3 regions of the Acidovorax sp. DMC1 genome follow, and region 3 is predicted to be linked to each of the others. Evidence: predicted binding sites of a transcription regulator. Region 3 holds the regulator's gene; each other region holds the start of a gene.
The links. The regulator FNR, encoded in region 3, switches genes on or off when oxygen is low (the NO sensors DNR and NnrR bind a similar motif). The targets are predictions, from matches to a motif close to TTGATNNNNATCAA.
Positions count from the first base shown of each region.

Region 1 (9,952 bases), on a different contig from region 3:
TGTCGAGCAAGTCCACCACCTTGGCCAGCAAGCCGGGCGTGGGGATGGTGAAGCGGGCACCCGCCATGTGGTGTGCAAAGGCACTTTCAGCCGCCGGGCCGCCCGAGGCTTGCAGGCCGCGCAGAAAGGGGAAGACCTGGTTGCTGAGCACGTCGAACATCTCAGCTGGGGCCATGTTCTTGAAGCGGGACCAGCGCATGTTGTCGTGCGGGCGCTCCAGTGCGTCCATGCCTGCCGGGATGAGGCGCACGGGCTGGGTTTTGAGGCGCAGGGCCTTGTTGTCTTCGCGGGTCTGGTCGCTGTCGAGCGCGCGCAGAAAGAGCAGGTAGGTGATCTGCTCGATGACTTCAATGGGGTTGGCGATGCCGCCTGACCAGAAGGCGTTCCAGACTTGATCGACTTTGTTGCGCAGGTCACCGGTGAGCATGGGGCAGTCTGTAGGGGGCTGTGGGAAAGCCTGTGAGTCTGCCATGCGGAGCCTTCCATGGCTTGGCCGGCGCAGTTTGGGGCATTTTTTGCCCCAAGCGCTAGTCGAACATGCGCGAGTAGCTATTGATTTGGTAGCGTCTTGCGCGGAATCCTGGGCGTGTGGTGTTCTGCCTGCCCCGCCGCCAGGTCATCCAGGATGGGGCAGTCCGGCCGGTCGTTGCCCTGGCAGCAGGACACCAGGGTTTGCAGGCTGCGCTGCATGGCCTGCATCTGGGCGATGCGTTCGCTCAGGTCGTCGATGTGCTGCTGGGCGATGCGCTTGACCTGGCTGCTGGCGCGGCTGCGGTCGTGCCACAGGCCCAGCAGCTCGGCGATTTCTTCCATCGAGAAGCCGAGGTCGCGGCTGCGGCGGATGAAGTGCAGGGCGTGCACATCGGCCTCGGTGTACTGGCGGTAGCCGCTGTCGGTGCGGGCCACGCCGCTGATGAGGCCCAGCGATTCGTAGTGCCGCACCATGCGCGCCGAGATGCCGGCGCGCCGGGCGGCGACGCCGATGGGCACGGGCCAGGCGATGGCGCGGGGCGCTGCGGCCTTGGTGCGCGCGGTCGGCGCGGTATTGACGGACTGGGGCGTGGTCATGGTGTGGCCCTCGTTGGGGTGTGTGGTGGCGCGGCGCTCAGAGGCAAAAGACTCTCGGCCTCTCAAGCCGCGACGGTGTAGCCTTCTTCGGCAATGGCGGCGGCCAGGGCTTCGCGGGGGGCGGTGCTGTCCACGTCCACCTTGCCGCTGGCGCGGTCGATGCGCACCTGGGCGTTAGGGTCTACCTGCTGCACGGCCTGGGTGACGGCGCGCTCGCAGTGGCCGCAGGTCATGCCCTGTACCTGGAAGGTGGTGGTGTTGGTTGCCATGGTGTGTCCTTGTTGGGTTTGGAAATGTGGCCGTGGATGCGACCGAAGCGAATGTTGAAGCTTGACATCGTGGCAGAGTCAAGCGCTGCGCAAGACACTCATGATGTGAGGGTTGATCAAGATCAATGCTTGACCTTGCCATCACGTCAAGGATCAGCATCCCTGCCATGAACACCATTACCACCCCCCCCAATACCGCGCCCGGGTCTGTGCACTCGCTGGACCTGGGCATTTCTGGCATGACCTGCGCAAGCTGCGTGGGCCGTGTGGAGCGCGCTCTGCGCAAGGTGCCGGGCGTGCAGGAGGCCTCGGTCAACCTGGCGACCGAGTCTGCGCGCATTGCCTTTGTCCCGCAGGTGGGCGCTGACGCTGCCGCCATGGAGGCGGTGCTGCGCCGCGCGGTGCGCAATGCGGGCTACGAGCCGCGTGCGGCGGGGCAGGACGAGGCGGTGGAAGACCTGTCGCCCTGGGCGGGGTTCCTGCCCGTGGGCATTGGCCTGCTGATGTCGGCGCCGTTGGTGTTGCCGATGTTCGGCGACCTGTTTGGCCAGCACTGGATGCTGCCCGCCTGGATGCAGTTTGCACTGGCCACGCCGGTGCAGTTCATCCTGGGGGCGCGGTTTTACAAGGCGGGCTGGCATGCGGCCAAGGCGCTGAGCGGCAACATGGATTTGCTGGTGGCGCTGGGCACCAGTGCGGGCTGGGGCCTGTCGATGTGGCTGTGGCTCACAGCGCCCACGGACCACCCGGGGCATGTGCCGCACCTGTACTTCGAGGCGTCGGCCGTGGTGGTCACGCTGGTGCTGCTGGGCAAGTGGCTGGAGGCGCGCGCCAAGCGCCAGACCACGGCGGCCATCCGCGCGCTGCATGCGCTGCGGCCGGATGTGGTGCATTTGCTCACCAAGCAGGGCGAGGTGGATGTGCCGGTGTCGGAAGTGCTGGTGGGCGACCAGCTGGTGGTGCGGCCGGGCGAGCGCATCCCTGTGGACGGCACGGTGCACGAGGGCCACACGCAGGTGGATGAATCGATGCTGACCGGCGAACCCCTGCCGGTGGCGCGCGACGTGGGCGCGGCGCTGACGGGCGGCTCGATCAACGGCGATGGCCGCATCGTGATGGCGGTGACGGCCGTGGGCGCCGAGACGGTGCTGGCCCAGATTATCCGGCTGGTGGAAGACGCCCAGGCGGCCAAGGCGCCCATCCAGCGGTTGGTGGACCAGGTGTCGGCCATTTTTGTGCCGGTGGTGCTGGTGGTGGCGCTGGTGACCCTGGCGGGCTGGCTGGCCATGGGCGCTGGGCTGGAGGCGGCGCTGATCCACGCCGTGGCCGTGATGGTGATTGCCTGCCCCTGTGCGCTGGGGCTGGCCACGCCGGCTGCCATCATGGCGGGCACGGGCGTGGCGGCCAAACACGGCATCCTGATCAAGGACGTGCAGGCGCTGGAGCTGGCCCACAAGGTTGACACGGTGGCCTTTGACAAGACCGGCACGCTGACCGTGGGCCAGCCCCGGCTCACGGCGTTTGAGGTGGTGCCGGGTCTTCATGAGGCGGCAGTGATGGCGGCCGTGGCGGCGGTGCAAAGCGGCAGCGAACACCCGCTGGCGCGCGCGGTGGTGGCGGCTGCGGGCGAGCGGCAGATTAACGTGGCCACCGCGCAGGACGTGCGCGCCGTGCCCGGGCGCGGCACCGAGGGCGAGGTGGACGGCCAGAGCTACCTGGTGGGCAGCCTGCGCTGGATGCAGGAGCTGGGGGTGGGCCTGGGCCCGTTGTCAGACCGCGCGGAAGCGTTGCAACGCGAAGGCGCCACGGTGTCCGCCGTGGCCCAACGGGTCACGGAAGGGTTGGCGCTGCGGGCATTGATGGCCTTTGGCGACGAACCCAAGCCGGGTGCGCGCGAAGCGCTGGCGGCGCTCAAGGCGCGTGGCATCCGCACGGTGATGGTGTCGGGCGACAACCGGGGCGCGGCCGAGGCCATGGCCCGGCGCCTGGGGCTGGACCCGGCGGCGGGCGAGGTGATGGCCGAGGTGCTGCCGGGCGACAAGGCCGCCAAGGTGGCGGCGCTGCAACAGGGCAGCGATGGCAAGCACCATGAGCGCCGCCGGGCCGCCCCAAGGCGCGAAAGCCCCCTCGGGGGGCAGCGACCCAGCGCAGCGGCGGAGCGTGGGGGCCATATTGTGGCGATGGTGGGCGACGGCGTTAACGATGCCCCGGCATTGGCTGCGGCCGATGTGGGTATGGCGATGGGTAACGGGACGGACGTGGCCATGCACGCAGCGGGCATCACGCTGATGCGCGGCGACCCGATGCTGGTGGCAGCGGCGCTGGATATTTCGCACCGCACGGTGATGAAGATCCGCCAGAACCTGTTCTGGGCGTTTGCATACAACGTGGCGGGCATTCCGCTGGCGGCGCTGGGGTATCTGAACCCGGTGGTGGCGGGCGCGGCCATGGCGCTCAGCTCGGTCAGCGTGATGGCGAATGCCCTCTTACTCAAGCGGTGGCGCATGTGATAAATACGTACAGCACGGTCATCGATGTCTGGCAAACTGCAACGATTTGTTGCGAATCCGTGGCCTCGGGGGAGGTGCGGTCACCGCATCGGCATAGCTATATCAAGGACGACAGATCATGAATCTCTTCTCGCTCATGCGGCAGTTCACCATACGTTTGCGCATGCTGGGCGCCATTGGCGTGGTGCTGGGCCTGCTGGGGCTGCTGGGTGGCGCGGGCATGCTGGGCATGTTCCGCATCAACGACATGAGCCAGAACTTCATGGACCACTCGTTCGCCAAGGTGAGCAGCATGGCCGAGCTGCGGGGCGAGATGGGGGCCATCCGCCAGTACGAGAAGGACATGATCATTGGCTACGAAAAGCCCGAAGCCGTGAAGGCCGCCCATGCCAAGTGGGTGGAGAGCCAGGACAAGGCCAAGAAGATTGCCAACAAGTTCCTGGAAGGCGGGGAAGACTCTGACAACGCGGTGGTGCGCAACATCGTCAAGCGCCTGGACAGCTATCGCGAGCTGTTTGCGCACGTGGCGCGCCAGCTGGAGGCGGGCGGCTACGACACCGCCACCATTGCCAACCGCATGAGCGGCAAGGCCGTGGCCGAGTTTGCCGAGGCCGACAAGCTGATGGCCGAGCTGGACTCGGTGCTGCGCGCCGAGGTGTCCAAGTCGGTGGCGCAGCAGAGCGAGGTGTCCAACCAGACGAAGTGGCTGTTTGTGCTGGCGGTGCTGATCACCGTGGTGGTGGTGGTGCCCACCACGCTGATGAACATGAACTCCATCTGCAAGCCCCTGGAAGAAGCGCGCAAGATGGCCCAGGCGATCGCGGGCGGCGACCTGTCGCAGCACATTGCTGCCGAGGGCAAGGACGAAGTGGCCGACCTGCAGCGCGCGCTGCGCGACATGCAGCAAGGCCTGAGCGCGCTGGTGGCGCAGGTGCGGGATGCCAGCGGCAACATCGCCACGGCCAGCCAGGAAATTGCCACGGGCAACCAGGACCTGTCGCAACGCACCGAGCAGACGGCCAGTAACGCGCAAGAAGCTGTGTCTTCGCTGTCGCAGCTCACGTCCACGGTGCAACAGACGGCGTCGTCGTCGCAGATGGCGAACCAGCTGGCCGCGTCGGCCTCGCAGATGGCCACCCACGGTGGCGGCGTGGTGCAGCAGGCCGTGGCCAGCATGCACGAGATTTCGACATCGAGCCGCAAGATCGGCGACATCATCGGCCTGATCGACTCCATTGCCTTCCAGACCAATATCCTGGCGCTGAACGCGGCCGTGGAAGCGGCCCGCGCAGGCGAGCAGGGCCGGGGCTTTGCAGTGGTGGCCAGCGAGGTGCGCAGCCTGGCGCAGCGCAGTGCGGCGGCGGCCAGCGACATCAAGGGCCTGATCCAGAGCAGCGTGACGGCCGTGGACGGCGGCGTGCGCCACGTGGAAGAAGCCGGCACGGCCATGAAGGACATCGTGAGCAGCGTGCAGCGCGTGGGCGACATCATTGGCGAGATCACGGCCGCAGCGTCCGAGCAATCGGCCGGCATTGGCCAGGTGAACAGCTCGGTGGGCGAGATCGACCGTATGACGCAGCAGAACGCGGCGCTGGTGGAAGAGTCCGCCGCCGCCGCCGAGTCGCTGCGCGAGCAGGCCGCGCGCCTGTCGCACGTGGTGCAGCAGTTCCGTCTGGCCGAATCGGCCGGTGGCTATGGCCACGGCGGCGCAGTGGCTGCCCCCTATGCAGACCAGGCGCCCCAGGCGCTGGCTGCAGGCCCTGCGCAGGCACGCCTGACGCACTGACCGCACCAGGCCTTTTGTTTCGACGAGCCCCGCAGGCCTGGTCTGCGGGGCTTTTTTGTGGGCGGTGCTGCCCGGCGGTTTATTGACCTGCGTCATGGGCGCACCGGGGAGCGCGTGGCACCCTTGGGGCCTTGTTGAACCTGGGGAGTGCGCCATGCCGTCGATCAGTCTGCGAACCATTCGCGAGGAGCATGCGTCGCTCGCAGCGGTGCTGCACTCGCTGCGCCTGATGCTGGACCAGGGCCCGGGTGACGAGCCCGCTGCGTTCTTTGACGTGATGCGGGCCATGCTGTTCTACATCGATGAGTTTCCCGAGCGGCAGCACCACCCCAAGGAGTCGCAGTGGCTGTTCCCCAAGGTGGCCGAGCGCTCACCCCAGGCGGCCGAGGCCATCGCCCAGCTGGAGCGAGACCACGAGGGTGGCGAGGCCGCCGTGCGCGAACTGCAGCACCTGCTGCTGGGCTGGGAGCTGATGGGCGATGCGCGCCGCGAGGCGTTTGCGCTGGCGCTGGAGCGCTACATCCGCTTTTACCTGGAGCACATGCGCCTGGAAGAAACCGTGGTGCTGCCCGCCGCGCAGGAGGCCCTGCAGCCGGGCGACTGGACCGCCATCGACGCGGCCTTTGCCAGCAACACCAACCCGCTGGCCCCCGGCAAGCCGCGCGATGCGGCGTATGACCGGCTGTTCACCCGCATCGTGATGCGGGCGCCGAGCCCGATCGGGCTCGGTTCACCCTCCTGAGCGGCAGCGCCGCTCGGTGGGGACTCAGGCGCTGAGCGCCGGGTAGTCCGTGTACCCCTCGGCCCCGCCGCCGTACAGCGTGGCGCGGTTCACCTCGTTGAGCGGGGCGTTGGCCTTCAGGCGCGCCACCAGGTCGGGGTTGGCGATGAAGGGGCGGCCAAAGGCCACGATGTCGGCACCGTTGGCCAGGGCGGCATCGGCCAGTTCGCGCGTGTAGGCGTTGTTGACCATCCATGCACCCTTGCCACCCGCTGCGCGGTAGGCGGCCTTGAGGGCGGCGTAGTCGAACGGGCGACCTTCTACCTCGCGCGGGCCGCCGGTGGCGCCTTCGATCACGTGGATGTAGGCAAGGCCCAGGGGCGCCAGCTGGCGCACCACGTGGTCGAACAGCGGCTGCGGATCGGCGTCCACGATGTCGTTGGCGGGGGTGACGGGCGACAGGCGGATGCCGGTGCGGCCGCCGCCGATTTCCTCGACGATGGCGCGGGTCACTTCCAGCAGCAGGCGCGCGCGGTTGGCGATGCTGCCGCCGTAGTCGTCGGTGCGCTGGTTGGCGCCGGTCTTGAGGAACTGGTCGATCAGGTAGCCGTTGGCTGCGTGGATTTCGACACCGTCAAAGCCCGACGCAATGGCGTTGCGTGCGGCGTGGCGGTAGTCCTGCACGATGCCGGGGATCTCTTCGGCATCAAGCGCGCGGGGCATCGAGGTGGGGGTGAATGTGGGCACGCCGTCCTTGATGAGCACGGTCTTGGTGTTGGCCTGCACGGCCGAAGGTGCGACGGGGGCGGCGTTGCCCGGCTGCAGGTCGGTGTGCGAGACACGGCCCACATGCCACAGCTGCACCACGATCTTGCCACCGGCATCGTGCACGGCGCGGGTCACCTTCTTCCAGCCGTCCAGCTGTTCGGTGCCATAGAGGCCCGGCACATCGGCATAGCCCTGGGCTTGCGGGCTGATGGCCGTGGCCTCGGAAATGATGAGACCGGCGCTGGCGCGCTGTGCGTAGTAGGTGGCGACCAGGTCGGTGGGGATGGCCTCGGGCGAGCGGTTGCGCGTGAGCGGCGCCATGGCAATGCGGTTGGCCAGCTGGAGGTCGCCCGCGCGGGTGGGTTCAAACAAAGAGGTCATGGTGAGAAGTCCTGGAGAAAGGCGATGTGCCAAAAAAGCAGGCCTGCAGCTTAATGCTGCAGCGCAAAACGTGCAGCACACTGGCGTCAACAAGGGCTCCGGTTTTGTGTTAACCCCGTGCTGTCCCGGCGGCGCAAGCGGCGCGGGTGCGGTTGCATGAGAATGGACCGCCATGCCCTCGCCACCGCCCTCCGCACCGCTCTCCATCTCCCCGTTGCGCAGCCTGTGGCTCGCCGTGGCCCTGTCGATGGGTGCCGCCATTTCGCTGGGCATCACGCGGTTTGCCTATGCCTTGTTGCTGCCGCCCATGCGTGAAGACCTGGGCTGGTCTTACACGCTGGCAGGGGGCATGAACACGGCGAATGCGCTGGGCTACTTGCTGGGTGCTTTGGCCACACCCTGGCTGTTGCGGCGCGCGGCCCCTGGCGCAGTGCTGTTGGTGGGCGCCGCGATGGCCACGGTGTTCATGGGTCTGAGCGGATTTTTCACGCAGGCAACGCCCTTGCTGGCGCAGCGCCTGCTGGCTGGTGGGGCCAGTGCGCTGGTGTTCATTGCCGGGGGCTTGCTCGCGGCGCGGCTGGGTGCGCAGGTGCCGGGGCGCAGCGGATTGCTGCTGGGCCTGTACTACGGCGGCACGGGTTGGGGCATCAGCCTGTCGGCGCTGCTGGTGCCCGCGGTGCTGGGCGTGGCGCCTGCGCCGCACAGCTGGACCTGGGCCTGGTGGGCGCTGGCGCTGGCCTGTGTGGCGGCCACGTTGGCGCTGCTGTGGCCAGCGCGGGTGTTGAGCGGGCTGGCTGCACCTGTGGCGGCGGCATCCGGGACCCCACCGGCGGCTGCAGTGCCCGACCGCGTGCGCTGGCGGGCCTTGGCCCCTGCGCTGCTGGGTTACGGCCTGTTTGGCGTGGGCTACATCGGCTACATGACCTTTGTGGTGGCACTGCTGCGCGAGCAGGGCCGGGGTGCGGGCGAGGTGACGCTGTTCTACGCCCTGCTGGGGCTGGCCGTGGTGCTGTCGTCGCGCATCTGGGCCGGGCTGCTGGACCGCAGCCGGGGCGGTGAGGCGCTGGCACGCCTGAATGCGCTGCTGGGCGTGGCCACCATCCTGCCCTCCATCACGGGCGCGTGGCCGGTGGTGCTGGCCTCGGGGCTGCTGTTTGGCGGGGTGTTTTTGTCGGTGGTGGCATCGACCACGGCGCTGGTGCGGCACAACCTGCCGCAGGCGCTGTGGGCCAGCGGCATCAGCGCGTTCACCATCGTGTTTGCGGCCGGGCAGATCGTGGGGCCCACGGTGGTGGGCTGGATCGCCGACGGGCCCGGGGGCCTGGCGCGCGGGCTGGTGTTCTCGGCCTGCGCGCTGTGGGTGGGGGCGCTGGTGGCGTGGCGGCAGCGCCCCTTGTAGCCCCAGCGTTACTTCAGCAAGCCCTCGGCCTTCATGGCCGCCTGCACTGCGGGGCGGGCGCCCACGCGTTCGCGGTAGGCCGCCAGGTTGGCCAGGCCGGAGATGTCGAGCTTGGTGGGCTGGGTCCAGTTGGTTACGGTGAACAGGTAGCCGTCGGCCACGGTGAACTGGTCGCCCATCAGGTACTGCTTGCCGGCGAGCTGGCTGTCCACCCACTGCAGGCGCTGCAGCAGGCGTTCGCGCACCATGGGCTTGTACTCCTCGGGGGTGGCGGGGTTGAACAGGGGGCTGAAGCCCTTGTGCAGCTCGGTGCCGATGAAGGTCAGCCACTCTTGCAGGCGGTAGCGCGCCAGGGTGCCGTTGGCGGGGGCGAGCTGTTTGTCAGGCACCTGGTCGGCAATGTATTGCACGATGGCCGGGCCTTCGCGCAGGCGCTCGCCGTTGTCCAGCTCCAGCACGGGCACATAACCCAGCGCATTGATGGTGTAGTAGTCGGTGCCGTCTTGCAGCTTGTGGCTCTTGGTGCTGGCCAGCACGGGGGTGTAGGCCAGGCCGGCCTCTTGCAGGGCGATGTGGGGGGACAGGGAGCAGGCGCCGGGGGAGTAGTAAAGCTTCATGGATCGGTCCTTGAAAACGGTCGGAAACCGCCGATCCTATGCGCTGTGCTGGATTCTTGCAGGCGTCGGTGCGCAACCCCGGCGCCCGCTGCGTGGTGCAGCGGGGACGGGTTGCGTCAGCTGTCGTATCCAGGCAGGTCGCGCTGCACCTTGCGCAGCAGCGCGGGCCAGGCAAAGGCGCCGCCCAGGCCGCCGGTCTGCACGCGCATGGCCTGGGCCACGCCGCTCACGATCTGCGGGTTCACCTGCGTCAGTTCGCCGCCGGCCTGCGCGTCGATCTGGATGCGGCAGGTGTTCTCGAAGGTGTACATGGACAGGAAGGCGTCGGCAATGGTCTTGCCCACGGTGAGCAGCCCGTGGTTGCGCAGCATGAGGAAGTTGGCTTCGCCCAGGTCGGCCTGCAGGCGCGGCTTTTCTTCGTCGCGGAAGGCCA
Region 1 covers NZ_JBQUYO010000001.1:809,191-819,142, reverse strand. The annotation lists gene ACT531_RS03840 (type I restriction-modification system subunit M) at 1-427, opposite strand, end outside; gene cueR (Cu(I)-responsive transcriptional regulator) at 550-1,068, opposite strand; gene ACT531_RS03830 (heavy-metal-associated domain-containing protein) at 1,131-1,337, opposite strand; gene ACT531_RS03825 (heavy metal translocating P-type ATPase) at 1,505-3,847, shown strand; gene ACT531_RS03820 (methyl-accepting chemotaxis protein) at 3,966-5,633, shown strand; gene ACT531_RS03815 (hemerythrin domain-containing protein) at 5,788-6,375, shown strand; gene ACT531_RS03810 (alkene reductase) at 6,400-7,503, opposite strand; gene ACT531_RS03805 (YbfB/YjiJ family MFS transporter) at 7,676-8,902, shown strand; gene gstA (glutathione transferase GstA) at 8,911-9,519, opposite strand; gene ACT531_RS03795 (class II aldolase/adducin family protein) at 9,636-9,952, opposite strand, start outside.
Region 1: ACT531_RS03815 (hemerythrin domain-containing protein) is a predicted target of FNR. The motif match lies at 5,716-5,729, and genes of this name have one in related genera.

Region 2 (9,952 bases), on a different contig from region 3:
CTATCCGGGCAGGGGATTGTGTTGCAAACCCTGTAGGCAAAACTGAGGGTGGGTCGGTGAAGTCAATCTTTAGCGTCTCAACGCCAGCCTGGACACTAGCAGAAATAGCACTAATAGCCCCTCCAGCAAACGCGCTAAAGGATGCAAAAAGCATTGAAACGCCAACAGCAGCGCTACGGCAGTAATTTAATAAATGGCCACTATATTGTTTCATTTTTTGCCCTCTTGCAGATCAAGCGACGCTGAACGTTCTATCCAATCCCCAGTTGCATCTTGCACAATTTCGCGCAACTGGATTGCATTTTCGGTAATCTGAACAATCTTTCCATAATTTTGACCCAAATAATTTCCAACCTTGATTTGGTAAATTAAATTGTCAACTTTAACTAGTGCAGTTGGGGCTCCTGACTTATTCAAGCTTCCCACCATTACGATTGCATCAAGAGGAAAGGCCTCCAACGGATCTTTACGACGATTCATCTCCGGAGCGATCAGCGCAGCGTTTGAAGCCACTTGATTAGAATCGCGTTTCAGCGCCTGAGTTAGCTTACCTTGGTTAAACGGCTCGATAACATCATCTTGTACATAAGGTTCTGGAAAGAATTTTTTTGGCTCCGTCAAGGGCTGAACATTTGGTTTGGTACTAGCCCTCTGCTCGGCCATCCAAACTCTCAACTCATCCTCTCCGGACGACCCGCAGCCGGACAGGACGAATACGCCAAGAACAAGGAGTATCCGAATATTAGCTTTCATTGCTTGACACTCCCGGCCTTTTTCTGCGCCTGTATTTCTTCAGGATCCAGATATCGAAAGGTTCGCGCGGTTGCGTCCATGGTTAACACATCACGAGCATTCGGAACAATTGCCATATTGTTCAAAGTGACAATGCGCGACAAGTGCGCAATATCTGAAGCAAATGCACCGATATCGTGATACTTCCCGGTCACTCGTATCGTTATAGGTAATTCAGCATAGTAGTCTTTCACGACAACTTGACCAGGGCGAAAAAGTTCGAACTGCAGGCTTCGCCCCAAACCAGACTGGTTGATATCAGAAAGAAGCGCTGCCATTTCGGCTTTACTAGGAAGCTGCTTTTCAAGTTGAATAACATACTGCTGTATTTGCTCGCGCTGTTTCTTCAACGCATCCAGACTGACAGCTTTTACAAGTTTCTTTTGATAGTCAGTCCGCAAAACCAGCTCTTTGCTACGCTCCTCTTCCAGTTGCACTTCATATTCCTGCAAAAAAGCAAACCATGCAACGATCGCGACTGCAGCAGCGATAAAAACACAAAGGATAACCTTGGGCAATACCGGCCAAGCTGAGGGATCCCTTGTGTCTAAATTTTTAAACTGTCGCTGAATGGCTTCGAGACGCTCAGCTGTGCTGATCGATTTTTCTGTTGACTTCGCCATATCATTTACCTCCTGGCGACGAAGCGGTGGCACTTGCTGCCTCTATGACTTTTTGAGCGTCACTAGCACGGACCAGCTGAAACCTCAAGTTAAAGGAAGAAACCCTCCGCTGGTCCCTTTGGCTCAAAGCTACCGTGCTTGCCGTAATTTCCGTCAACTCCGGCTTCGCAAGCCATGGCGTATTACTAGCCAAGTTACGCAGCAACTCAGAAACGCGCTCATTAGATTGGGCCATCCCTTGCATTGTTATCGTTTGGCCAACTTGCTTTATTGCGGTGACGTATACACCATCAGGTAACTGCTTAACCAATTCGGTGAGCAGGTGAACAGGCAAATTGCGATCTGACTGCAGATCTTCGACAGCCTTTTGGCGTGCACGCAAGGAAGCAATCTCATCCTCTATGGACGCAATTTCCTTGATCTGTCCTTCCAGCACCTTGATCTCTTGCTGGAGAAAGGTATTCTTATTCTGCTGATCCGTGATCATGATCTGAAACCACCAATAGATGGCTCCAGCAATAGCAAGACCCAACAGAAACGACGCAAACATCGTCGCCTGGAACGCCTCCTTGCGACGCTTGCGAGCCTCTTCACGATGAGGTAACAAATTGATGAGAATCACTGCAGAAACCTCCGCATAGCGAGACCGCAAGAGGTCAGGTAGGACGGCGCTTCACGCACCATTTTTTTCAGTCGCACGGAACTTCCGATTTCCATGCCATCAAAAGGATTGACAGCACTGCATGCAAAACCGGTTTGCTGAGTGACTGCCTCTGTAAGACCTGGCAGTGGGGCCGAGCCTCCGGCCAGCATGATGTGGTCGACACGGTTGTGCGGCGTGCTTGTGAAGAAGAACTGCAGGGCGCGACCAATCTCTTGGGCCATGCTGTCAACAAAAGGACGGAGGACCGCTGATTGATAGTCTTCTGGCAAATCACCGCTGCGCTTTTTGCTCTCGGCTTCTTCCACCGAGAAACCATATTGACGAACAATCAACTGAGTAAGCTGGGCGCCGCCAAAGGCTTGGTCACGGTCATACAGAACCTCTTCGTTCCGGATCACCTGCATGCTGGTCGTCAGGGCTCCCACCTCGAAAAGGGCCACCATCGCATCCACGCCTTTATTAGGCAGCGCTTCAATGAGGCGCCCAGCAGCCAGTCGTGATGCATGGGATTCAATATCGACCACCACGGGCTTCAGCCCGGCGGCCTCCGCCAAGCCCTGTCGGTCTTGGACTTTTTCACGCCGGGACGCGGCAATCAGAACGTCAACATCCCCTGGTGCGTTTTTACTGGGACCGATAACGCAAAAATCCAAGCTGACCTCGTCGAGCGAAAACGGGATGTACTGGTTGGCCTCGGATTCCACCTGGACCTCAAGCTCCTGCTCGGTCATACCACCTGGCAGCGTGATCTTCTTGGTGATCACTGCGGAAGGGGGCAGCGCAAGCGCCACGTTTTTGGTTCTAGTGCCGCTCTTCTTGACCAAGCGACGCAATGCGTCCGCCACTTCGTCAAACTTTTCGATGTTGCCATCGGTGATCCAGCCCCGCTCCAGTGGCTCGATCGCGCAACGCTCTAGGACCAGACTACCCGCCTTATCGCGTCCCAACTCCACCAGCTTGACACTGGAGGAGCTGATGTCGATTCCCAGCAGCGGAGCAGACTGGCGATTGAACAAAGACCCCATTGAGATCAAGATTGGTCCCCTGTAACTTGCCAAAATGAGGCAACAAAACTTAACACTTCACATGAATGCTATCAGTAAGATAGTTCTCCAGCAAAGATTTTTCCCCCTGTAACATCAGAAGAGCGTTGCCAAAAGCAGACGAAATTTTTGGGCGCTGCAATACCGCTCGGCCACTACCGGAAGCCTTTCGGCGGCACCTTGCCAAGTACGAAATTGGATTTCGAGCCCCAGCGGTGGACATTTTTATAATGGGCGGTCTTACCCCATCGGAGCGATATGCCGCCCTCCCCTTCGAAGTCCTCCGACAAGTCGGACTCCTCTCCTGTTCGCACCCGCCCCAGTTGGCTTCGCTGGTTGGTTCGTATCTCTCTTTGGATCACGGGATTGGCGGCGGCCGCAGCCTTGGGCCTGGCGCTCACAATTGCTGTGGCTCTGTCGGTGGCCTACCCCAACCTACCCGACATCTCTGACTTGGCGGACTACCGTCCCAAACTGCCGCTGCGGGTGTACTCAGCGGAAGGAGCCTTGCTGGGCGAGTTTGGCGAAGAACGTCGCAACCTCACACCCATCGGCGAGATTCCGCAGGTCATGAAAGACGCCGTTTTGGCGATTGAAGATGCCCGGTTCTTCCAGCACGGCGGGGTGGACTACAAAGGCGTTCTGCGTGCGGGTCTCGCCAATCTGGGCCGGGTAAAAAGCCAAGGCGCTTCCACGATCACCATGCAGGTGGCACGCAATGTTTATCTGTCTTCAGAAAAAACATTTACTCGCAAAATTTACGAAATCTTACTAACCTTCAAATTGGAGCATTTGCTGACCAAGGATCAGATTCTTGAGATTTACATGAATCAGATTTTCCTCGGCAATCGTGCTTACGGTTTTGCAGCCGCCTCTGAAGCTTATTTTGGTAAACCGCTCAAATCCGTTTCGATCGCCGAAGCTGCGATGCTTGCCGGTTTGCCTAAGGCTCCCTCTGCCTACAACCCCATCAGCAATCCGAAACGTGCCCGCGCTCGTCAGCAGTACATCATCGAGCGGATGGAAGAAAACGGCTTCATCACTGCGCAACAAGCAGAGCAAGCCAAGAAAGAAGAACTGAAAATCCGCACGGGGCCCGACAACACCCGTATCCACGCTGAATACGTGGCGGAAATGGCCCGCCAGCTGATCTTTGCCCAGTACGGCAACGAGGCCTACACACGCGGTCTCAATGTGTACACCACCCTCAATGCCGCAGAACAAGAGGCTGCCTATGTTGCCTTGCGGCGCGGGATCATGGATTACGAGCGGCGCCAGCAGTATCGGGGGCCGGAGAAGTTTGTAGCGCTGCCTGCCAGCGCCCAGGAGGTGGAAGACGCCATTGATGACGCACTGGCCAACCACCCGGACAATGGCGACGTGCTCTCCGCGGTGGTGCTGGAGGCATCCGCCAAACGCATCCTAGCCGCCCGTGCCAACGGGGATTCGGTGGAGATCACGGGCGATGGACTGAAGCCTGCTCAATCCGGCCTCAGCGACAAGGCCCCTCCCAATATCAAGATACGGCGTGGCGCTGTGATCCGTGTGGTCAAGACACCCAAGGGCGCCTGGGAAATTACACAGCTGCCCGAAGTGGAAGGCGCTTTTGTGGCCCTGGACCCGCGCAACGGCTCCATTCGTGCACTGGTGGGTGGCTTCGACTTCGACAAAAACAAGTTCAACCACGCAGCGCAGGCCTGGCGCCAGCCGGGCTCCAGCTTCAAGCCCTTCATTTACTCGGCGGCGCTCGAAAAAGGCTTTACGCCCGCAACCGTGATCAACGACGCCCCGCTGTTCTTTGATGCGGGTGTCACCGGCGGCCAACCCTGGGAGCCCAAGAACTACGACGGCAAGTACGACGGCCCCATGAGCATGCGCACCGGCTTGGCGAAGTCCAAGAACATGATCTCCATCCGAATCCTGCAGGCCGTAGGCCCCAAGACGGCACAGGAATGGGTGGGACGGTTTGGATTCGACCCCGAGAAACACCCCGCCTACCTGACCATGGCGCTGGGTGCAGGCTCAGTGACGCCTCTGCAAATGGCCTCTGCGTATTCGGTGTTCGCCAACGGCGGGTACCGCATCAATCCTTGGCTGATCGCCAAGGTCACCGACCATAAGGGCCGGGTGATTTCAGAGATCACACCTCCCGCGTTGAGTGAACAGCCACGTGCCATTGATGCGCGCAACGCCTTTGTCATGAGCAGCCTGTTGCAGGAAGTGACCCGCACCGGTACTGCAGCACGGGCTCAAGCGACTCTGAAACGTCCCGATCTTTATGGCAAAACCGGTACCACCAATGATTCGGTGGACGCGTGGTTTGCTGGGTTCCAGCCGACCATAGCAGCCGTGACCTGGATTGGCTATGACACGCCGCGTAATCTGGGCAGCCGGGAAACCGGGGGCGGGCTGAGCCTGCCGGTGTGGATCAGCTTCATGGAGCGCGCGCTCAAGGGTGTGCCGGTGATGGAGCCCACGGTGCCGCCCGGTGTCGTGAATGTGGGCGGCGAGTGGTTCTACGAGGAATACGCGCGCAACGCGGGTGTTTCGAGCGTGGGGGTGGAAGACCGATCCGCATCTCCTGCGGTAGCCCCCCAGGCGCCTCCTCCTTCTGAAGAGCGCAGTCGCATCCTGGACTTGTTCCGTAACTGATCGCCCCAACGCCCCAGCACCAGCCCCTCAGGCTGGCGGGGCGAAAACCGTCACGCAGAAAACTGCAGCGACATGCCGGACTGCTGTGACGCGTCGCGCGTGAGGCACGCAAAAAACTCACCTGCGCCTTTGGTATCCTGCCAGTGGCTGCCATCAAAACGGTAGTGGTAGCCGCCCGATCGGGCCGCCATCCACACCTCGTGCAGCGGCTTTTGCAGATTGATCACGATCTGGCTGCGATTGGGAAAGGTCAAGGTCACCATGCCCCCCGAGCGCTGGCTGTCCACATCGGCATCCGAGGTGTCGTTGATGCGATCACAACTGCGCTCGACGGCAAGCAGCAGTTGTTCGGCGTGGTCCATGAATTCGAGGTCGGTCATTACAATTTGCGCATGTTGAAAGCTCCCCAAATTCTAGTCAGGACGCTTGTCCTTGCTGCCAGTGCGGCAGCCCTCTTCGGTTGTGGCCAGCGGGGGCCGTTGTATCTGCCGACCGGCCCTGCTGCGAGCCAGCGTGCCACGCTGTCGCAAACACTCACGCCGAGCAACGACACCAACACTGCGCCGTCGCCTGCGGCCAGCACCTCGCAGCCACGCTGAAGCATTCGATCGCCTGCGCAGAATGGCCAGGCAATGCGGTTTCGCTTGATTTCCATCAAGCACAAACCTTAGGGGTACTCGTACAGTCTGCGCTTTATTGCACCGCAGGATGGCCATGGCCCTGGAACTCTACCGCGACAAAAATCATGCTTGCCTGATGTTCACCGACCTCATTGAGGAGGATGGGCAGGCCGTGCAGGCCAATCAGTTCCTGATCGTGGACGACGACACCGGCGCCATCATCGACCCGGGCGGCAACCTCGCGTTCAACGAGCTGTTCATGGGAATGACCAAGCATTTCCCGCCGCACAAGCTGTCGTACCTGATCGCCTCGCACGCAGACCCGGACATCATCGCCTCGCTGGACCGCTGGATGACCAGCACCAAGGCCAACCTGGTGATCTCACGTGTGTGGGAGCGCTTTGCACCGCACTTCACCAAGGTGGGCAAAACCGAAAACCGCGTGATCGGTGTGCCAGACGGTGGCGGCCACCTGCCACTGGGACGCCATGAACTGGTGCTGCTGCCTGCGCACTTCATGCACTCCGAGGGCAACTTCCACTTCTACGACCCGGTCAGTCGCATCCTCTTCACAGGCGACCTGGGCGTATCGATGATGTCGGGGGCCGAGGCCCGTGTGCCGGTGACTGACCTCAAGGCGCACATTCCGCGCATGGAGGGGTTCCACCGCCGCTACATGGTGTCCAACAAGATCCTGCGCTTGTGGGCACGCATGGCCCGGCAGCTCGACATTGCCATGATCGTGCCGCAGCATGGTGCCCCGATCATGGGCAAGGAAGCCATTAGCGACTTCTTTGAATGGATCGAGAACCTGATGTGCGGCATCGACCTGTTCGATGATCGCGCCTACCAGATTCCCACCGCGTACATCGACCCTGTGACCCGGCAGATGCGCCCTGCGCTGCGGGCAGTCAATGGGTAAATGTTGGTCAAATCGACTGCAAGCGCTACAACTACAAGCCCAAAAAGCTATAAATTTAATAGCATTTAACGTCCCGGAGATCCAGCGGCTGTCCGTCTTGCCGCTGAACCGGCCGGTGCAGCCGACCGCTTTTGCAGTCGGTGCCAAAGTCGCCAGCCCAGCAGCGCGCCGAGGATGGCGGCATAGATGGTCACTTCACCAAAATTGTTCTTGCCCGCACGCATCCAGAAGAAATGCAGCACCGCCAGCCCGGCCACGGCATAGACAGTGCGGTGCAGCGCCTGCCAGCGCTTGCCGCCCAAGGCCTTGATCGCGCGATTGAACGACGTCGCAGCCAACAGGGCCAGCAACACCAGGGCCAATGTGCCCACCAGGATGAAGGGCCGCTTGGCGATGTCGTGCAGGATGTCCGGGATGTCAAAACCCATGTCGAACCAGCTGTAGCTCAGCAGGTGCAGCACGCCGTAAAAGAACACGAACAACCCCAGCATGCGCCGAAACCGCGCCAGTTGCGGGGTGGCGGTGATAACGCGCAGTGGAGTGATCGCCAGCACCAAGCAAAGCGCCCGCAGCGTCCAGTCACCAGTGGCGCGGATCAACGCCTCTGCAGGGTTGGCGCCCAGCTGGTTCGCCACCGCTGCATAGACCAGCCATGCCAGCGGCAACAGGCACAACACGAACACCACCGGTTTGGCGGCGGGGTGGAGCAATAGTTTTAGCATTGCGATTCAAGAACCACCGTGGCCTCGCACACCGCCCAGGACGGTAGCGAGGCCCAGGCGGTCAGTAGAACTTCTTGAGGTCCATGCCCGCGTAGAGCTGGCCGACCTGGGCTTCGTAGCCGTTGAACATCAACGTCTTGCGTTTCTTGGCAAACAAGCCGTCTTCACCAATGCGCCGCTCGGTCGCCTGGCTCCAGCGGGGGTGGTCCACATTGGGGTTCACATTGGAATAGAACCCGTACTCCTGCTGGGCCGCCTTGTTCCACGCGGTGCCTGGTTCCTTTTCGACAAAGCGGATCTTCACGATGCTCTTGGCGCTCTTGAAGCCGTACTTCCATGGCACCACCAAGCGCACCGGTGCACCGTTCTGGTTGGGCAGCACTTCGCCGTACATGCCGAAGGCCAGCAAGGTCAGCGGGTGCATGGCCTCGTCCATGCGCAAGCCTTCCACATAAGGCCAGTCCAGCACGCGCGAGCCCACGAAGGGCATGGTGGCCTTGTCGGCCAGGGTCACAAACTCGACGTACTTGGCGCTGCCCTGAGGCTCCACCCGCTTGATCAGCTCGGCCAGCGAGTACCCCACCCACGGGATGACCATGGACCAGCCTTCGACGCAGCGCAGTCTGTAAATACGTTCTTCCTGCGCGCTGAGTTTGATCAGGTCTTCAATGCCGTACTTGCCGGGCTTCTTGACCAGGCCCTCAACTTCCACCGTCCACGGGCTGGTCTTAAGGGTGTGCGCATTGCGGGCGGGGTCGGCCTTGTCGGTGCCAAATTCGTAGAAGTTGTTGTAGGTGCTCGCGTCCTTGTAGTCCGTGAGCTTCTCCATGGAGACCGCACCCGCTACTGCCGACTTGGCGCCCGCCAGAGGCGCCAGCTTGCCGGGCCGCGTGACCGCCACCTGTTGCGCCAGGGCCTCCCGCCCTGCCCAGGCGGCCATGGCCGCGCCCGCAGCACCACCCGCCATCAGCTTGAGCATCTGGCGGCGGTCTTCGTAGACCGAGCGGGGGGTGATTTCGGAGGAGTACGGGTGGTTGAAACCCGAATCGCGTGAGGGGATCAGCATGGTGGCTCCGGTCATGGTGGGTGAAACAGCTGCAGCGGTAGAGCAGAACAACTGTTAGTTCGTTCCCTGGACCGCTCAGGTTACACCGAAGACGCAATAGTTGCTGTGCGCCTGCGAAAGCCCGACATGCCCCCCGCGCCTGTTGACGATTTCGCAGGGATCGTCAACAGCGCTCGCTCTCTCAGAGCGTGCCGTAGCTGTGCAGGCCGCTCAGGAACATGTTGACGCCCAGGAACGCGAAGGTCGTCACAGCCAGACCCACCAGCGCCCACCAGGCGGACACCGTGCCGCGCAGGCCCTTCATGAGCCGCATGTGCAGCCAGGCCGCGTAGTTGAGCCAGACGATCAGGGCCCAGGTTTCCTTGGGGTCCCAGCTCCAGTAGCCGCCCCAGGCCTCGGCCGCCCACAGCGCACCCAGCACCGTGGCGATGGTGAAGAACGCAAAGCCCACCGCGATGGACTTGTACATCACGTCGTCCAGGATCTCGAACGAGGGCAGGCGCGCCGCGATGCGCTTGCGGCCCAGCAGAATGCCCGCAACGATGAAGGCCGAAACGCCGAAGTACACCATCCAGTAGCTGCCGCCGTTTTCCGTCGCCCCCTGGCGGAACACGATGGGCTCGAAACACAGCACCACGCCCAGCAGCCACAGCGGCGCCAGCTTGTACCAGCGGGTTTCGGTGGCCTGCTGCTTGATGAGGTAGGCAAACGCCACCATGGCCGAAAGGGCAAACGTGCCATAGCCGATGAAATTGGCAGGCACGTGCAGCTTCATCCACCAGCTCTTGAGCGCGGGGACCAGCGGCTGGATCTCATGCGCCTCGCGCACCACGGTGTACCAAAGCAAA
Region 2 covers NZ_JBQUYO010000011.1:129,212-139,163, forward strand. The annotation lists gene ACT531_RS20145 (type IV pilus secretin PilQ) at 1-214, opposite strand, end outside; gene ACT531_RS20150 (pilus assembly protein PilP) at 211-753, opposite strand; gene ACT531_RS20155 (type IV pilus inner membrane component PilO) at 750-1,415, opposite strand; gene ACT531_RS20160 (PilN domain-containing protein) at 1,417-2,037, opposite strand; gene ACT531_RS20165 (pilus assembly protein PilM) at 2,034-3,113, opposite strand; gene ACT531_RS20170 (penicillin-binding protein 1A) at 3,381-5,774, shown strand; gene cyaY (iron donor protein CyaY) at 5,825-6,154, opposite strand; gene lptM (LPS translocon maturation chaperone LptM) at 6,167-6,373, shown strand; gene ACT531_RS20185 (oxygen-binding di-iron domain-containing protein) at 6,489-7,316, shown strand; gene ACT531_RS20190 (protein-methionine-sulfoxide reductase heme-binding subunit MsrQ) at 7,382-8,038, opposite strand; gene msrP (protein-methionine-sulfoxide reductase catalytic subunit MsrP) at 8,100-9,104, opposite strand; gene ccsB (c-type cytochrome biogenesis protein CcsB) at 9,286-9,952, opposite strand, start outside.
Region 2: ACT531_RS20185 (oxygen-binding di-iron domain-containing protein) is a predicted target of FNR. The motif match lies at 6,419-6,432, and genes of this name have one in related genera.

Region 3 (9,952 bases):
GGCCTGCCTCCAGCCTCCCTGGGCTACATCTGGCTGCCAGCACTGGGCGTGATTGCGAGTTGCAGCGTGCTGACGGCCCCGCTAGGCGCCAAAGCAGCCCACAACCTGCCCGTCAAGCAACTCAAGCGCGTGTTTGCGTCGCTGCTGTTTGGCCTGGCGGCTTACATGCTGTGGAAAGGCGTTTCGGCCGCCTGAGGGCGACACAGAGGCGGACTCTCCGCAGTCCGCCGCGTTGCAACATCAGAGAGCTCGGTGTCAGGTGTTCAAAGGCCGGTGGCGCCCCTGGGCCTTGAGCGGCAGGGGCTTGCTCAGCAGGGCGCGGAACTGGTCGGCCGGCAGCCCGGGCGCGCACAAAAAGCCCTGGTAGTGCTCGCACTGCATTTGCTGCAGCACCGCCTGCTGGGTTTCAGTCTCCACCCCTTCAGCCACCACTTCGATGTGCATGGCACGGCCCATGCTGATGATGGCGCTGACAATGGCCCGGTCGCCATCGTCGTCGGGCAGGCCACGCACAAAAGACTGGTCGATCTTGAGCTTGTGGATGGGGAGTTTTTTCAAATAGGCTAGGCTCGAGTAGCCCGTGCCGAAATCGTCGATCGCCAGGCCGATGCCCAGGTCCGCCAACACGCGCAGACGCTGCTCCATCTCCTGTGCGTCCTGCAGCAGGATGGTTTCTGTCAGCTCCAGTTCCAGCAAGGTGGGGGGCAGCTGGTGCACCGCCAGCAGGCGCGTGATGCGGTCCACAAAGTCGGGCTGGCGAAACTCCAGCGCTGACACGTTCACGGAAATCATGATGGGCGAGCCGCTGTGCATCCAGAGTGCGGCCTCGCGCACCGCCTGCTCCATCACCCAGGCGCCCAGTGTCACGATGTAGCCCGATTCTTCCGCCAGCGGAATGAACACTGCAGGGGATACCGCGCCAAACTCGGGGTCCGTCCAGCGCAGCAGCGCCTCGGCCCCGGTGATGCGCCCGGTCGCCATATTGACCTGGGGCTGGTAGTGCACGGCCATGCGCTGCAAACCCAGCGCCTGGCGCATGGCGTGCTCCATCTGCATGCGCGCGAGCAGGTTGGCGTTCATCTGCGGCTGGTAAAAGCCGTAGCTGCCGCGCCCACGCTCCTTGACCCGGTACATCGCGGTGTCGGACTGCTTGATCAGGTCGTCCAACGTAGCGCCATCCTGCGGGTACAGCGCAATGCCGATACTGCACTGGATCGAGAAGCCCATGCTGTCGAGCATGAAGGGCTTGAGCATGTCGTCCAGAATCCGGCGCGCCACACTTTCGGCCACCGATGCATCACCCCCATGCAGGTAGATGACAAATTCATCCCCGCCGAGACGGCACAGCATGTCGGTTTGCCGCAAGCAGGTCTGCAGGCGTTCAGCCACCAGCTGCAGCACCCGATCTCCAAAAGGGTGCCCCAGGGAGTCATTGATGATCTTGAAGCGGTCCATGTCCAGGAACAGGATCGCGAAGCCGGTGTCGCTCTGGCGCGCCCCCTGGATGGCGGTATCCACGCGCTGCGAGAGCAGCAGGCGGTTGGGAAGACCTGTCAGTGCGTCGCTGTAGGCCAGCTCTTCAATGCGCTTTTGCGCGGCGTGCTGCAGTGTCAGGTCGCGCATGAAACCGATGCTCTGCACCAGCCGCCCTTCATCATCACGCAGGGCCACCCAGGACAGCTGCACCGCACAATAAGCGCCGTTGTCACGGGGCAGCCACAACTCGCCCTCCCAGAAGCCATCCTTGGCCCAGCCCTGTAGCACCTGCTCCATGAAGGAGGCATCCGAGCCTCCTCCAAAAAGCGAGGCCGCTACACAGCCTTCAAAACCCTTGGCCGTAGGGCCGACCAGCCGCTCACATCCGGGGTTCATCCGCATGATGCGGTGCTGGCTGTCGGCGATGAAGATCGCATCCAGGCTGGACTCAAACACGCGCGCGGCCAAGCGCAGGCTGGCCTGAGTCTCCGTCTGGCGGGTGATGTCCCGGAACGAATACACACGGCCCACCGCACGGCCCTGGCTGAACTGCGGCACCGTGCGCATCTCCAGCACCACGCCGTTACGCAGCTCGACAATGTCGGTGCTCTCCTGCATGGGCTCGCGGTCAATGGCTGCCAGGCGCTCGGCATAGAAACGAGGGTCCGACACCTGGTCCACCATGAAGGCGTACACCGCCGCATCGTCCCGCTCCACCAGCAACTGGCGCGGCAGGTTCCACAGCTGGGCCAGGCGCTGGTTGAATGCTCGCACACGGCGATCCAGCCCACACACCAGCATGCCATCGGCGGCAGAGTCCAGCGTGGCACGCAGCTCGGACAACAGTGTCTCCAGCTCGCGTTCAGTAGTTTCTTGGAGGCTGCGGTCCAGCATGGTCAGCAGCAGCACCGTGCTACCACCCTCCCCCCATGGCACACGCCGGACACAACGCTGCACCGGCACCAAGCTGCCATCAGCACGCAGCAAACTGGTGTGGGCAGTCACGCCCTGCGCAATCACATCGACCGGCTCAGACCAGAACGCCAGCTCCTGGGGCGTGCTAGCCAAGTCCAGCACAGACCGCCCTCTCATGGCGGCGGCAGATAACCCAGTGAGGCGCTCGGCGCCTGCGTTGGCTTGCAGGATGTGTTGGCTGGCCTCATCCAGGAGCCACACGGCCTCCTGCAGGCCGTCCAGCCACCCGAGCGATGGGAGATCGTTCACGCCGCAGCCTCGTCAGGGCCGGGACTCACCGCTCGCTCAAAAAAGTAACAGATACGCTGTCGCGGCGACAGGTAGTCCAGCGCGTCACGCGGCAGCTGCGCGGGCTTGAGACTGCGCCGTATGCCCAGCTCAGGGACAGTTTCCAGATCCAGGATCGGAGCCTCTTCCTTGGGCACCCGTGGGTCGTGCACGATGACCTTGGGCCGCAGGGGCCGCGACGAATTGACCGAGGCCACGATGGCATACCGGTCATTGACTAACTGCACGATGGAGCCGGGCGGGTAGACACCCATCATGCGAATGAAAGCCCCCAGGACCACCGAATCAAACCGGGCCTTAAGCTGGGCGAAGATGACGGAAAGCGCCTCATGGGGCGTCAGCGCCGTCACCCCCATCGCCGGGTTGCACATGCGATCGTACTGGTTGACCAGTGCCAGGACCTGGCTCATGCGCCCCAGATCGGGCCCCTTCAGGCGCTGGGGAAAACCACTGCCGTCACACATTTCGTGGTGCCGCGCCACGGCCGTCAGCACGGCATCGGCAAACCCCATGCGTTTGGCCAGGGCAACGGATTCCGCCACGTGGGTTTCGTAGCGTGTGCGCTCCATCGGGATCATGGAAGGGGTCGGCTGGCGCAGATTGGGCGGCAGCTTGAGCTTGCCAATGTCGTGGATCAATGCGGCCACACCCAGATCGTGCAGCTCCTCGCTCTTCATGCCCAGGGATCGCCCCAGCAGCAGCGAAATCACCATCACATTGATCGGATGCAATCCGTTGCGCTCGCCCACGCCCTCGGACAGCAGCCGGATGACGGAGTCGCCGTTTTCCAGCAGTTCAGTCACGCATCCAGAAACCAGCGCCTCGCCCTTGGCCCTGGCCTGGTCTGGATACTCGGAAACCGTGCGCTCCATGGACTGGTATTGCCGCGTGGCTTCTGAGAAACGCTGATTGCAGGCGGCCAAGGCCCGGTTTTGTGCTTCCAGCAGTTCGCGGCGACGCTGCGCCTCGGGGTCTACGACAGTGGCCGTACCAGGCCCGGGCGCATCCAGGCCGTTGGGCGGTGGGGCTGTCATCTCGGGCACGCTCCAGGCGGCAGGCACCAGCTCCTGCAGTTCTGGATCGCTCTTTTTGGGGACGTAGCGAACCTCGGTCAACCCCAGCTCGCGCAAGGTGGCAATCTGCTCCAACGACGCCACCCGGAAACTACTGGTCGGGAACGGATGGTGCATCCAGCCCACGTCGAGCTGGATGTACATGCCGACACGCAGTTGGCTGATGTCGATGAGGATGGATGAGTTCACGTCAGGCGCACGATACATGGCGACATCAATGCCACCAATAGTTACGCAGATTATCACCAGTTCCAGTGACGTGGCGAAGAACCGGCAGACCGCGCAGCGATCCGGCAACACTTGGCAGAAATCGGGCCTGACGGGAGCACAGCAGCCCCCCTGGGCTGGGACATCGCCCCGCTTGGAACTACCGGGCGATTGGGGGTGACAGGACAAATCAGCGCCGCCCGCTCAGCGGCACCAGAGCGACGGCTTGTAAATGAGATCCATCCACAACGCCCAGGCAGCGACCGCGCACAGCATGGCGCCTGCGGCCCTCGTGCCCCACTGAGCCCGAGCAAGATTCAGGCGGTTGCGAAGGCTGCTCCAAGCCCAGGGGCCACCCACCAGCCAGACCCCGCTTCCCACGGCAAACAGGGCCATGGTCAGGGCACCCTCCAGCGGCCCTCCACTGAGCGCGGCGACCAACAGGGCCGAATAAAGCAGCCCGCACGGCATCAGGGCCCACAGGACCCCGGCCGCCATCACGCCGCCTGGCGCCCCGACCAGCGGTCGAACACGCGCCCACACGGAGCGGCCAGCCTGCTCCACCCAAGCAGGCTGGCGCGACTGCACCATCATCATGAGCCCCCAAGCCATCACCGCCACGTGCATCAGCGTCCAGGCGGGACGCAGCGCGGTGGTCTGCTGGGTCAGCCATGCCAAACTGTCCATGGCCAAGGCCGCCAATGCACCGGCACTGGCATATCCCACCAAGCGCCCCAAATGAAAGGCCACGGTGCGCTGCAGCGCACCGCCACGCGGCGCCCAGCGCACCACCTGCTCGGCACTCCCATCCGCCTGTGGAGCGCCGCCCTGACCCACGAGCGCTCCACAGGGCGCGGAGCACATGGCCAAGCAGTGGGACCCGCCGGCGAGTCCCATGAGCAAAGCAGTCCAGCCAACCGTGGTAAGCATAGGTATCAGATGATGCGCGAAAACCGGGCGCGGTTGCGGTCTGCCTGCAGATAGCGGTCAAAAACCATGGCGATGCCCCGCACGAAGAACCAACCGGTCGCGGTCACTTCAATGCCCTCAGGCCCAACGCGCACCAGCCCTTGCTCCTGCATGCCCTCCAATTGAGCCAACTCCGCAGCGAAATACTGGCGGAAGTCGATCAGCCATGCCTGCTCCATCGGCTCGAACAGCAGTTCCCCCTGGCACATCAGGGCCATGATGGCCGCACGGCGCACCAGGTCGTCGCGCGTGAGCGCCAACCCGCGCACTACGGGCAACCGCCCTTGGTCCAGGAAGTCGTAGTACTCATCCAGCGTCTTGGAGTTCTGGCTGTAGGTTGCCCCCACACGGCCTATGGCCGATACGCCCAGGCCGATCAGGTCGCAGTCCGGCTGCGTGCTGTAGCCCTGAAAGTTGCGGTGCAGGCGCCCCTGACGCTTGGCCACGGCCAGGGCATCGGTGGGCAGCGCAAAGTGGTCCATGCCCACGTACACGTATCCAGCATCCATGAAGGCATCGAGCGAGCGCGACAACATGGAGAGCTTGCTCGCGCCCGTGGGCAACTCCGCAGAGATGATGCGACGCTGTGGCTTGAAACGCTCTGGCAAGTGCGCATAGGCATACAGCGCGATGCGGTCAGGCCGCAGTTGCGCCACCTGAGCCAGCGTGCGGTCAAAAGACTCGGGCGTCTGGCGCGGCAGGCCGTAGATCAAATCCACATTCACTGAGTCAAAGCCCAACGAACGCGCAGACTCAACCAGCGCAAACACCTGTTCGGCAGGCTGGATGCGGTGCACAGCCTTCTGCACTTCGGCATCAAAGTCCTGCACGCCAAAACTCAGCCGGTTAAACCCCAGCTCAGCCAGCAGTGCAAGACGCTCGGCATTGACGGTGCGAGGGTCCACCTCGATCGAGTATTCCCCCCCAGGCGCCAGCGTGAAGCTGCGCTTGAGCATGGCCATCAGCTCCCGCAATCCATCATCGGATAGGAAGGTGGGCGTGCCACCGCCCAGGTGCAGTTGACTCACCACCTGTCCTACGCCACAGTGCGCGGTGTGCAGGTCGATCTCGCGGCTCAGGTAGCGCAAGTAGACCTCGGCGCGGTCATGGTGCTTGGTGATGATCTTGTTGCAGGCACAGTAGTAGCACAAGGATTCGCAAAACGGGATGTGCACGTACAGGGACAGCGGCATGGCCTTGGCCAGCGTGCCCGAGCGGCGCTGTTGCAGCGCCAGCACATAGTCTTCCTGACCAAACGCCTCCACGAAACGGTCGGCCGTTGGATAGGATGTATAGCGGGGCCCTGGCACGTCAAAGCGGCGCAGAAGGTCTGGCGAAACAGCAGTCATGGGGAAATTTCCTTGCGTACACCTTGACTGTGCCGTAGGCTCTGGGACATGTCCTTGACCTGCATCAAGTGAACCCGCAAGCGATACGGCGACAATTTGATGAAGGTCAGCCGCTTGCCCGCGCTCTGTATTCAGGTTCGTGTACGGCAAGCGCGATATGCTTGACCGCTAACCCAAGCCCATGTGTTTATGAACCCGCTCACCATCAAAGTCGCCTGCTCCAACTGCAACCTCCGCGAGCTGTGCATGCCCGTGGGCTTGAACGAAGAGCAACTGCAGCGCATTGACGAGGTCGTTGCTGTCCGCCGCAAGGTCAAGCGCGGCGGCACGCTGTTTCGCAATGGCGAGTCCTTCACGTCCCTGTACGCCATCCGCACCGGTTTTTTCAAGACCTGTGTGGCCACCGAAGACGGTCGCGACCAGGTCACAGGCTTTCAGATGGCGGGGGAGATCATCGGGCTGGACGGCATCGTGAATGACCACCACACCTGTGACGCGGTGGCCCTGGAAGATGCCGAGGTCTGCGTCATGCCTTTCGACCGCATCGAAGAACTGTCCCGCGAAGTCACGGCCCTGCAGCACCACGTGCACAAGATCATGAGCCGCGAGATCGTGCGCGAACATGGTGTGATGCTGCTGCTGGGCAGCATGCGTGCCGAGGAGCGCCTGGCGGCCTTCTTGCTCAACCTGGTGCAGCGCCTGCATGCACGGGGCTTCTCGCAATCGGAACTGGTGCTGCGCATGACGCGCGAAGAGATCGGCAGCTACCTGGGCCTCAAACTTGAAACAGTGAGCCGCACCTTCTCCAAGTTTGTGGAAGAAGGCATCGTGGAAGTCAAACAGCGCCATGTGCGCATCCTCGACACCGATGCCCTGCGACGCATTGTGAACAGCCAGCAGACCTGCCACTGAGTACGGCCCCTCGTCGGCTGAGGGTCGGGGCGGTACAAAAGCCCTACGGTCCCTTCTAAAACGGCATGCAGCGCATGCCCGCATGAACCGGCGAAAAAGGCTCAGGAGCAAGACGACGATGTCTTTCGGCAATCGTCAGGGCGCTCCCCGTCGGGCACGGGACAGCGGTTGACCTCAAACGGTGACATGGACAGCAGCGTGGTCAACGCGCTGGTGGCCATGGTGATGGCCCAGAACACAAAAAATGCGAGGGTGTACACCCCCTGCCTCGACAGCGCCAGAGGCTGCCCGAACCAATGCAGGTCCTGGGGGTCCACCATGGCAAAAACCAGCATCTCCAGCACACCCGCCATCAAAAAGGCGGGCCATGCAATCCACATCAGGCGTTGCGTCCACATATAGGTTCTGTCTCCTGGTGCTGCCGGGGTCGCCAGGGTGTGCGACCCTAGAGGTTTCAGCGTGGTTGGTCTTGCACAGGGGTGGCCGCATGGTTGCGGGCCTTGAGGGCCGGCGCCAGACTCTTCTCCGGCGCCGCCAGTGTCTTGTTGATTTCAATGCCCTGGCGGTAGTAGTCCTCCGCCACCACAGGGTCGGGCCGCGAAATCGCCAGCCACAGCGTCACAAAGCCCGCCACGATCACGATCAGTGGACCGGCAATCACCAGCCACACATGGCCAAACTTCCACCAGGGTACGGTTGCCGCCGGGGTTGCAATGGCAGGGTTTGAAGACATGGTGCTTTACTCCTCAACAATATCGGTCAAAGTGCGGCCCTGAAGGGCCCCACCGGAATACCGCTCAGCGCGGTACAAGGAACACGGATTTCTCCGTGACATGGGCCGCTGCTCCTACGGCCTGCACATCAAACTGAACGGCGTGTGATCCGGGCGTAGCGGAACCATAAGGAATCTGCAAACGCACGGCCACCCAGCGAGACTCCGCCGCGCCAATGTCCACTTCAGCCTCAGAAGCCACTTCCAGCCCCTCCAGGCCTCGCGCACTGATGCGATAACGCTGCTCGCCTTCGGTGGCATTCATGATCTGCAGCCGGTAAATGTTCTCCAGCTTGCCTCCCGCCACGATGCGCGAGAGCGCGGCGCGGTCCCGCACCACATCCACCTTCAGCGGCGTGCGCGCCACCAGGCTGGCCAACATGGCCACGCACAGTGTGACCAGCACGGCGCTGTAGATCAGCACGCGGGGGCGCAGCACGCGGCGCAACATCTGCGACTGCGTCCAGTGCTTGGCCACGCCGTTCTGGGTCGAATAGCGGATGAGCCCACGCGGGTACTGCATCTTGTCCATCACGGTATTGCAGGCGTCCACACACAGGCCACAGCCAATGCATTCGTACTGCAAACCCTTGCGGATGTCGATGCCCACGGGACAGACCTGCACACACAACGAGCAATCGATGCAGTCACCTAAGCCCTGGGCTTTGTAGTCGATGTTCTTCTTGCGCGGACCACGCTGCTCGCCACGTTCAGGGTCGTAGGTAACGATCAGCGTGTCCTTGTCAAACATAGCGCTCTGAAAGCGCGCGTAAGGGCACATGTACTTGCAGACCTGCTCGCGCATGAAGCCCGCATTACCGTAGGTAGCAAAACCGTAGAACAGGACCCAGAAAATCTGCCAGCTGCCCTGGAACGCCAGCAGCTCGCTGCCCAGCTCGCGAATGGGAACGAAGTACCCCACAAAGGTGAACCCCGTCCACAGGGCCACCGTAATCCACACCACCTGCTTGAAAAACTTCTTGCGGATCTTCTCGAACGTCCAAGGGCCGTTGTCCAGGCGGAGCCGGGCACTGCGATCGCCTTCGATCTTGTGCTCGATCCACATGAACATTTCGGTGTACACCGTCTGCGGGCACGCAAAGCCACACCACAGACGCCCGGCCACCGCGGTGAACAGGAACAGCGACAACGCCGAAATGATCAGAAGGCCGGTGAGGTAGATGAAATCCTGCGGATACAGCACCAAGCCAAAGATGTAGAACCTGCGAGCCCCCAGGTCAAACAGCACCATCTGGCGCTGGCCCCACTCAAACCACGGCAACCCGTAAAACACCAGCTGCGTGAGAAACACCATGCCCCAGCGCCAGCGCGCAAACAGGCCGCTGATGGAACGCGGGTAGATCTTCTTTTGCGCTTCGTACAGCGAGATGATCTCGCCCGCAGAAGACGCATCTGCCGCGACTGGCGTAATCGGGATGACCTTGCGAGCCGGCTCGCTGGGTGTGCTCATGGTGTCGCTTTGTGAACGGAATTAAGGCGCAAAAGGGGTGCCTTCAAACGGAAACCCGGGCGGTGCGTCTCACGCACCGCCCGGCAGCCAGGTCAGCGTGCAGCCACCTGCTTGTTCGACAGGCCCCACACATAGGCAGAGAGTACGCCGATCTGCGCCTCGGTCAACTTTTCGGCCTGTGCAGGCATCTGGTTGACCTTGCCGTTGTTGATCATGGCGGTGATGGCGGCCTCGCCCCAGCCATGCAGCCAGATGTCATCGGTCAGGTTGGGCGCGCCCAGTGCCTGGTTGCCCTTGCCGTCCATGCCGTGGCAGGCTGCGCAGGCCGCAAACTTGGCCTTGCCCAGCGATGCGCGCAGCGAGTCATGGGGGCTGCCCGACAGGCTCAGCACGTAGTGCGACAGGTTACGCACGTCTTCCGGGGAGCCCACGGCGGCCGCCATGGGAGGCATGTTGCCGA
Region 3 covers NZ_JBQUYO010000005.1:57,193-67,144, forward strand. The annotation lists gene ACT531_RS12265 (sulfite exporter TauE/SafE family protein) at 1-195, shown strand, start outside; gene ACT531_RS12270 (putative bifunctional diguanylate cyclase/phosphodiesterase) at 256-2,700, opposite strand; gene ACT531_RS12275 (HD-GYP domain-containing protein) at 2,697-4,001, opposite strand; gene ACT531_RS12280 (sulfite exporter TauE/SafE family protein) at 4,224-4,949, opposite strand; gene hemN (oxygen-independent coproporphyrinogen III oxidase) at 4,955-6,337, opposite strand; gene fnr (fumarate/nitrate reduction transcriptional regulator Fnr) at 6,527-7,249, shown strand; gene ACT531_RS12295 (hypothetical protein) at 7,351-7,647, opposite strand; gene ACT531_RS12300 (FixH family protein) at 7,704-7,982, opposite strand; gene ccoG (cytochrome c oxidase accessory protein CcoG) at 8,047-9,492, opposite strand; gene ccoP (cytochrome-c oxidase, cbb3-type subunit III) at 9,585-9,952, opposite strand, start outside.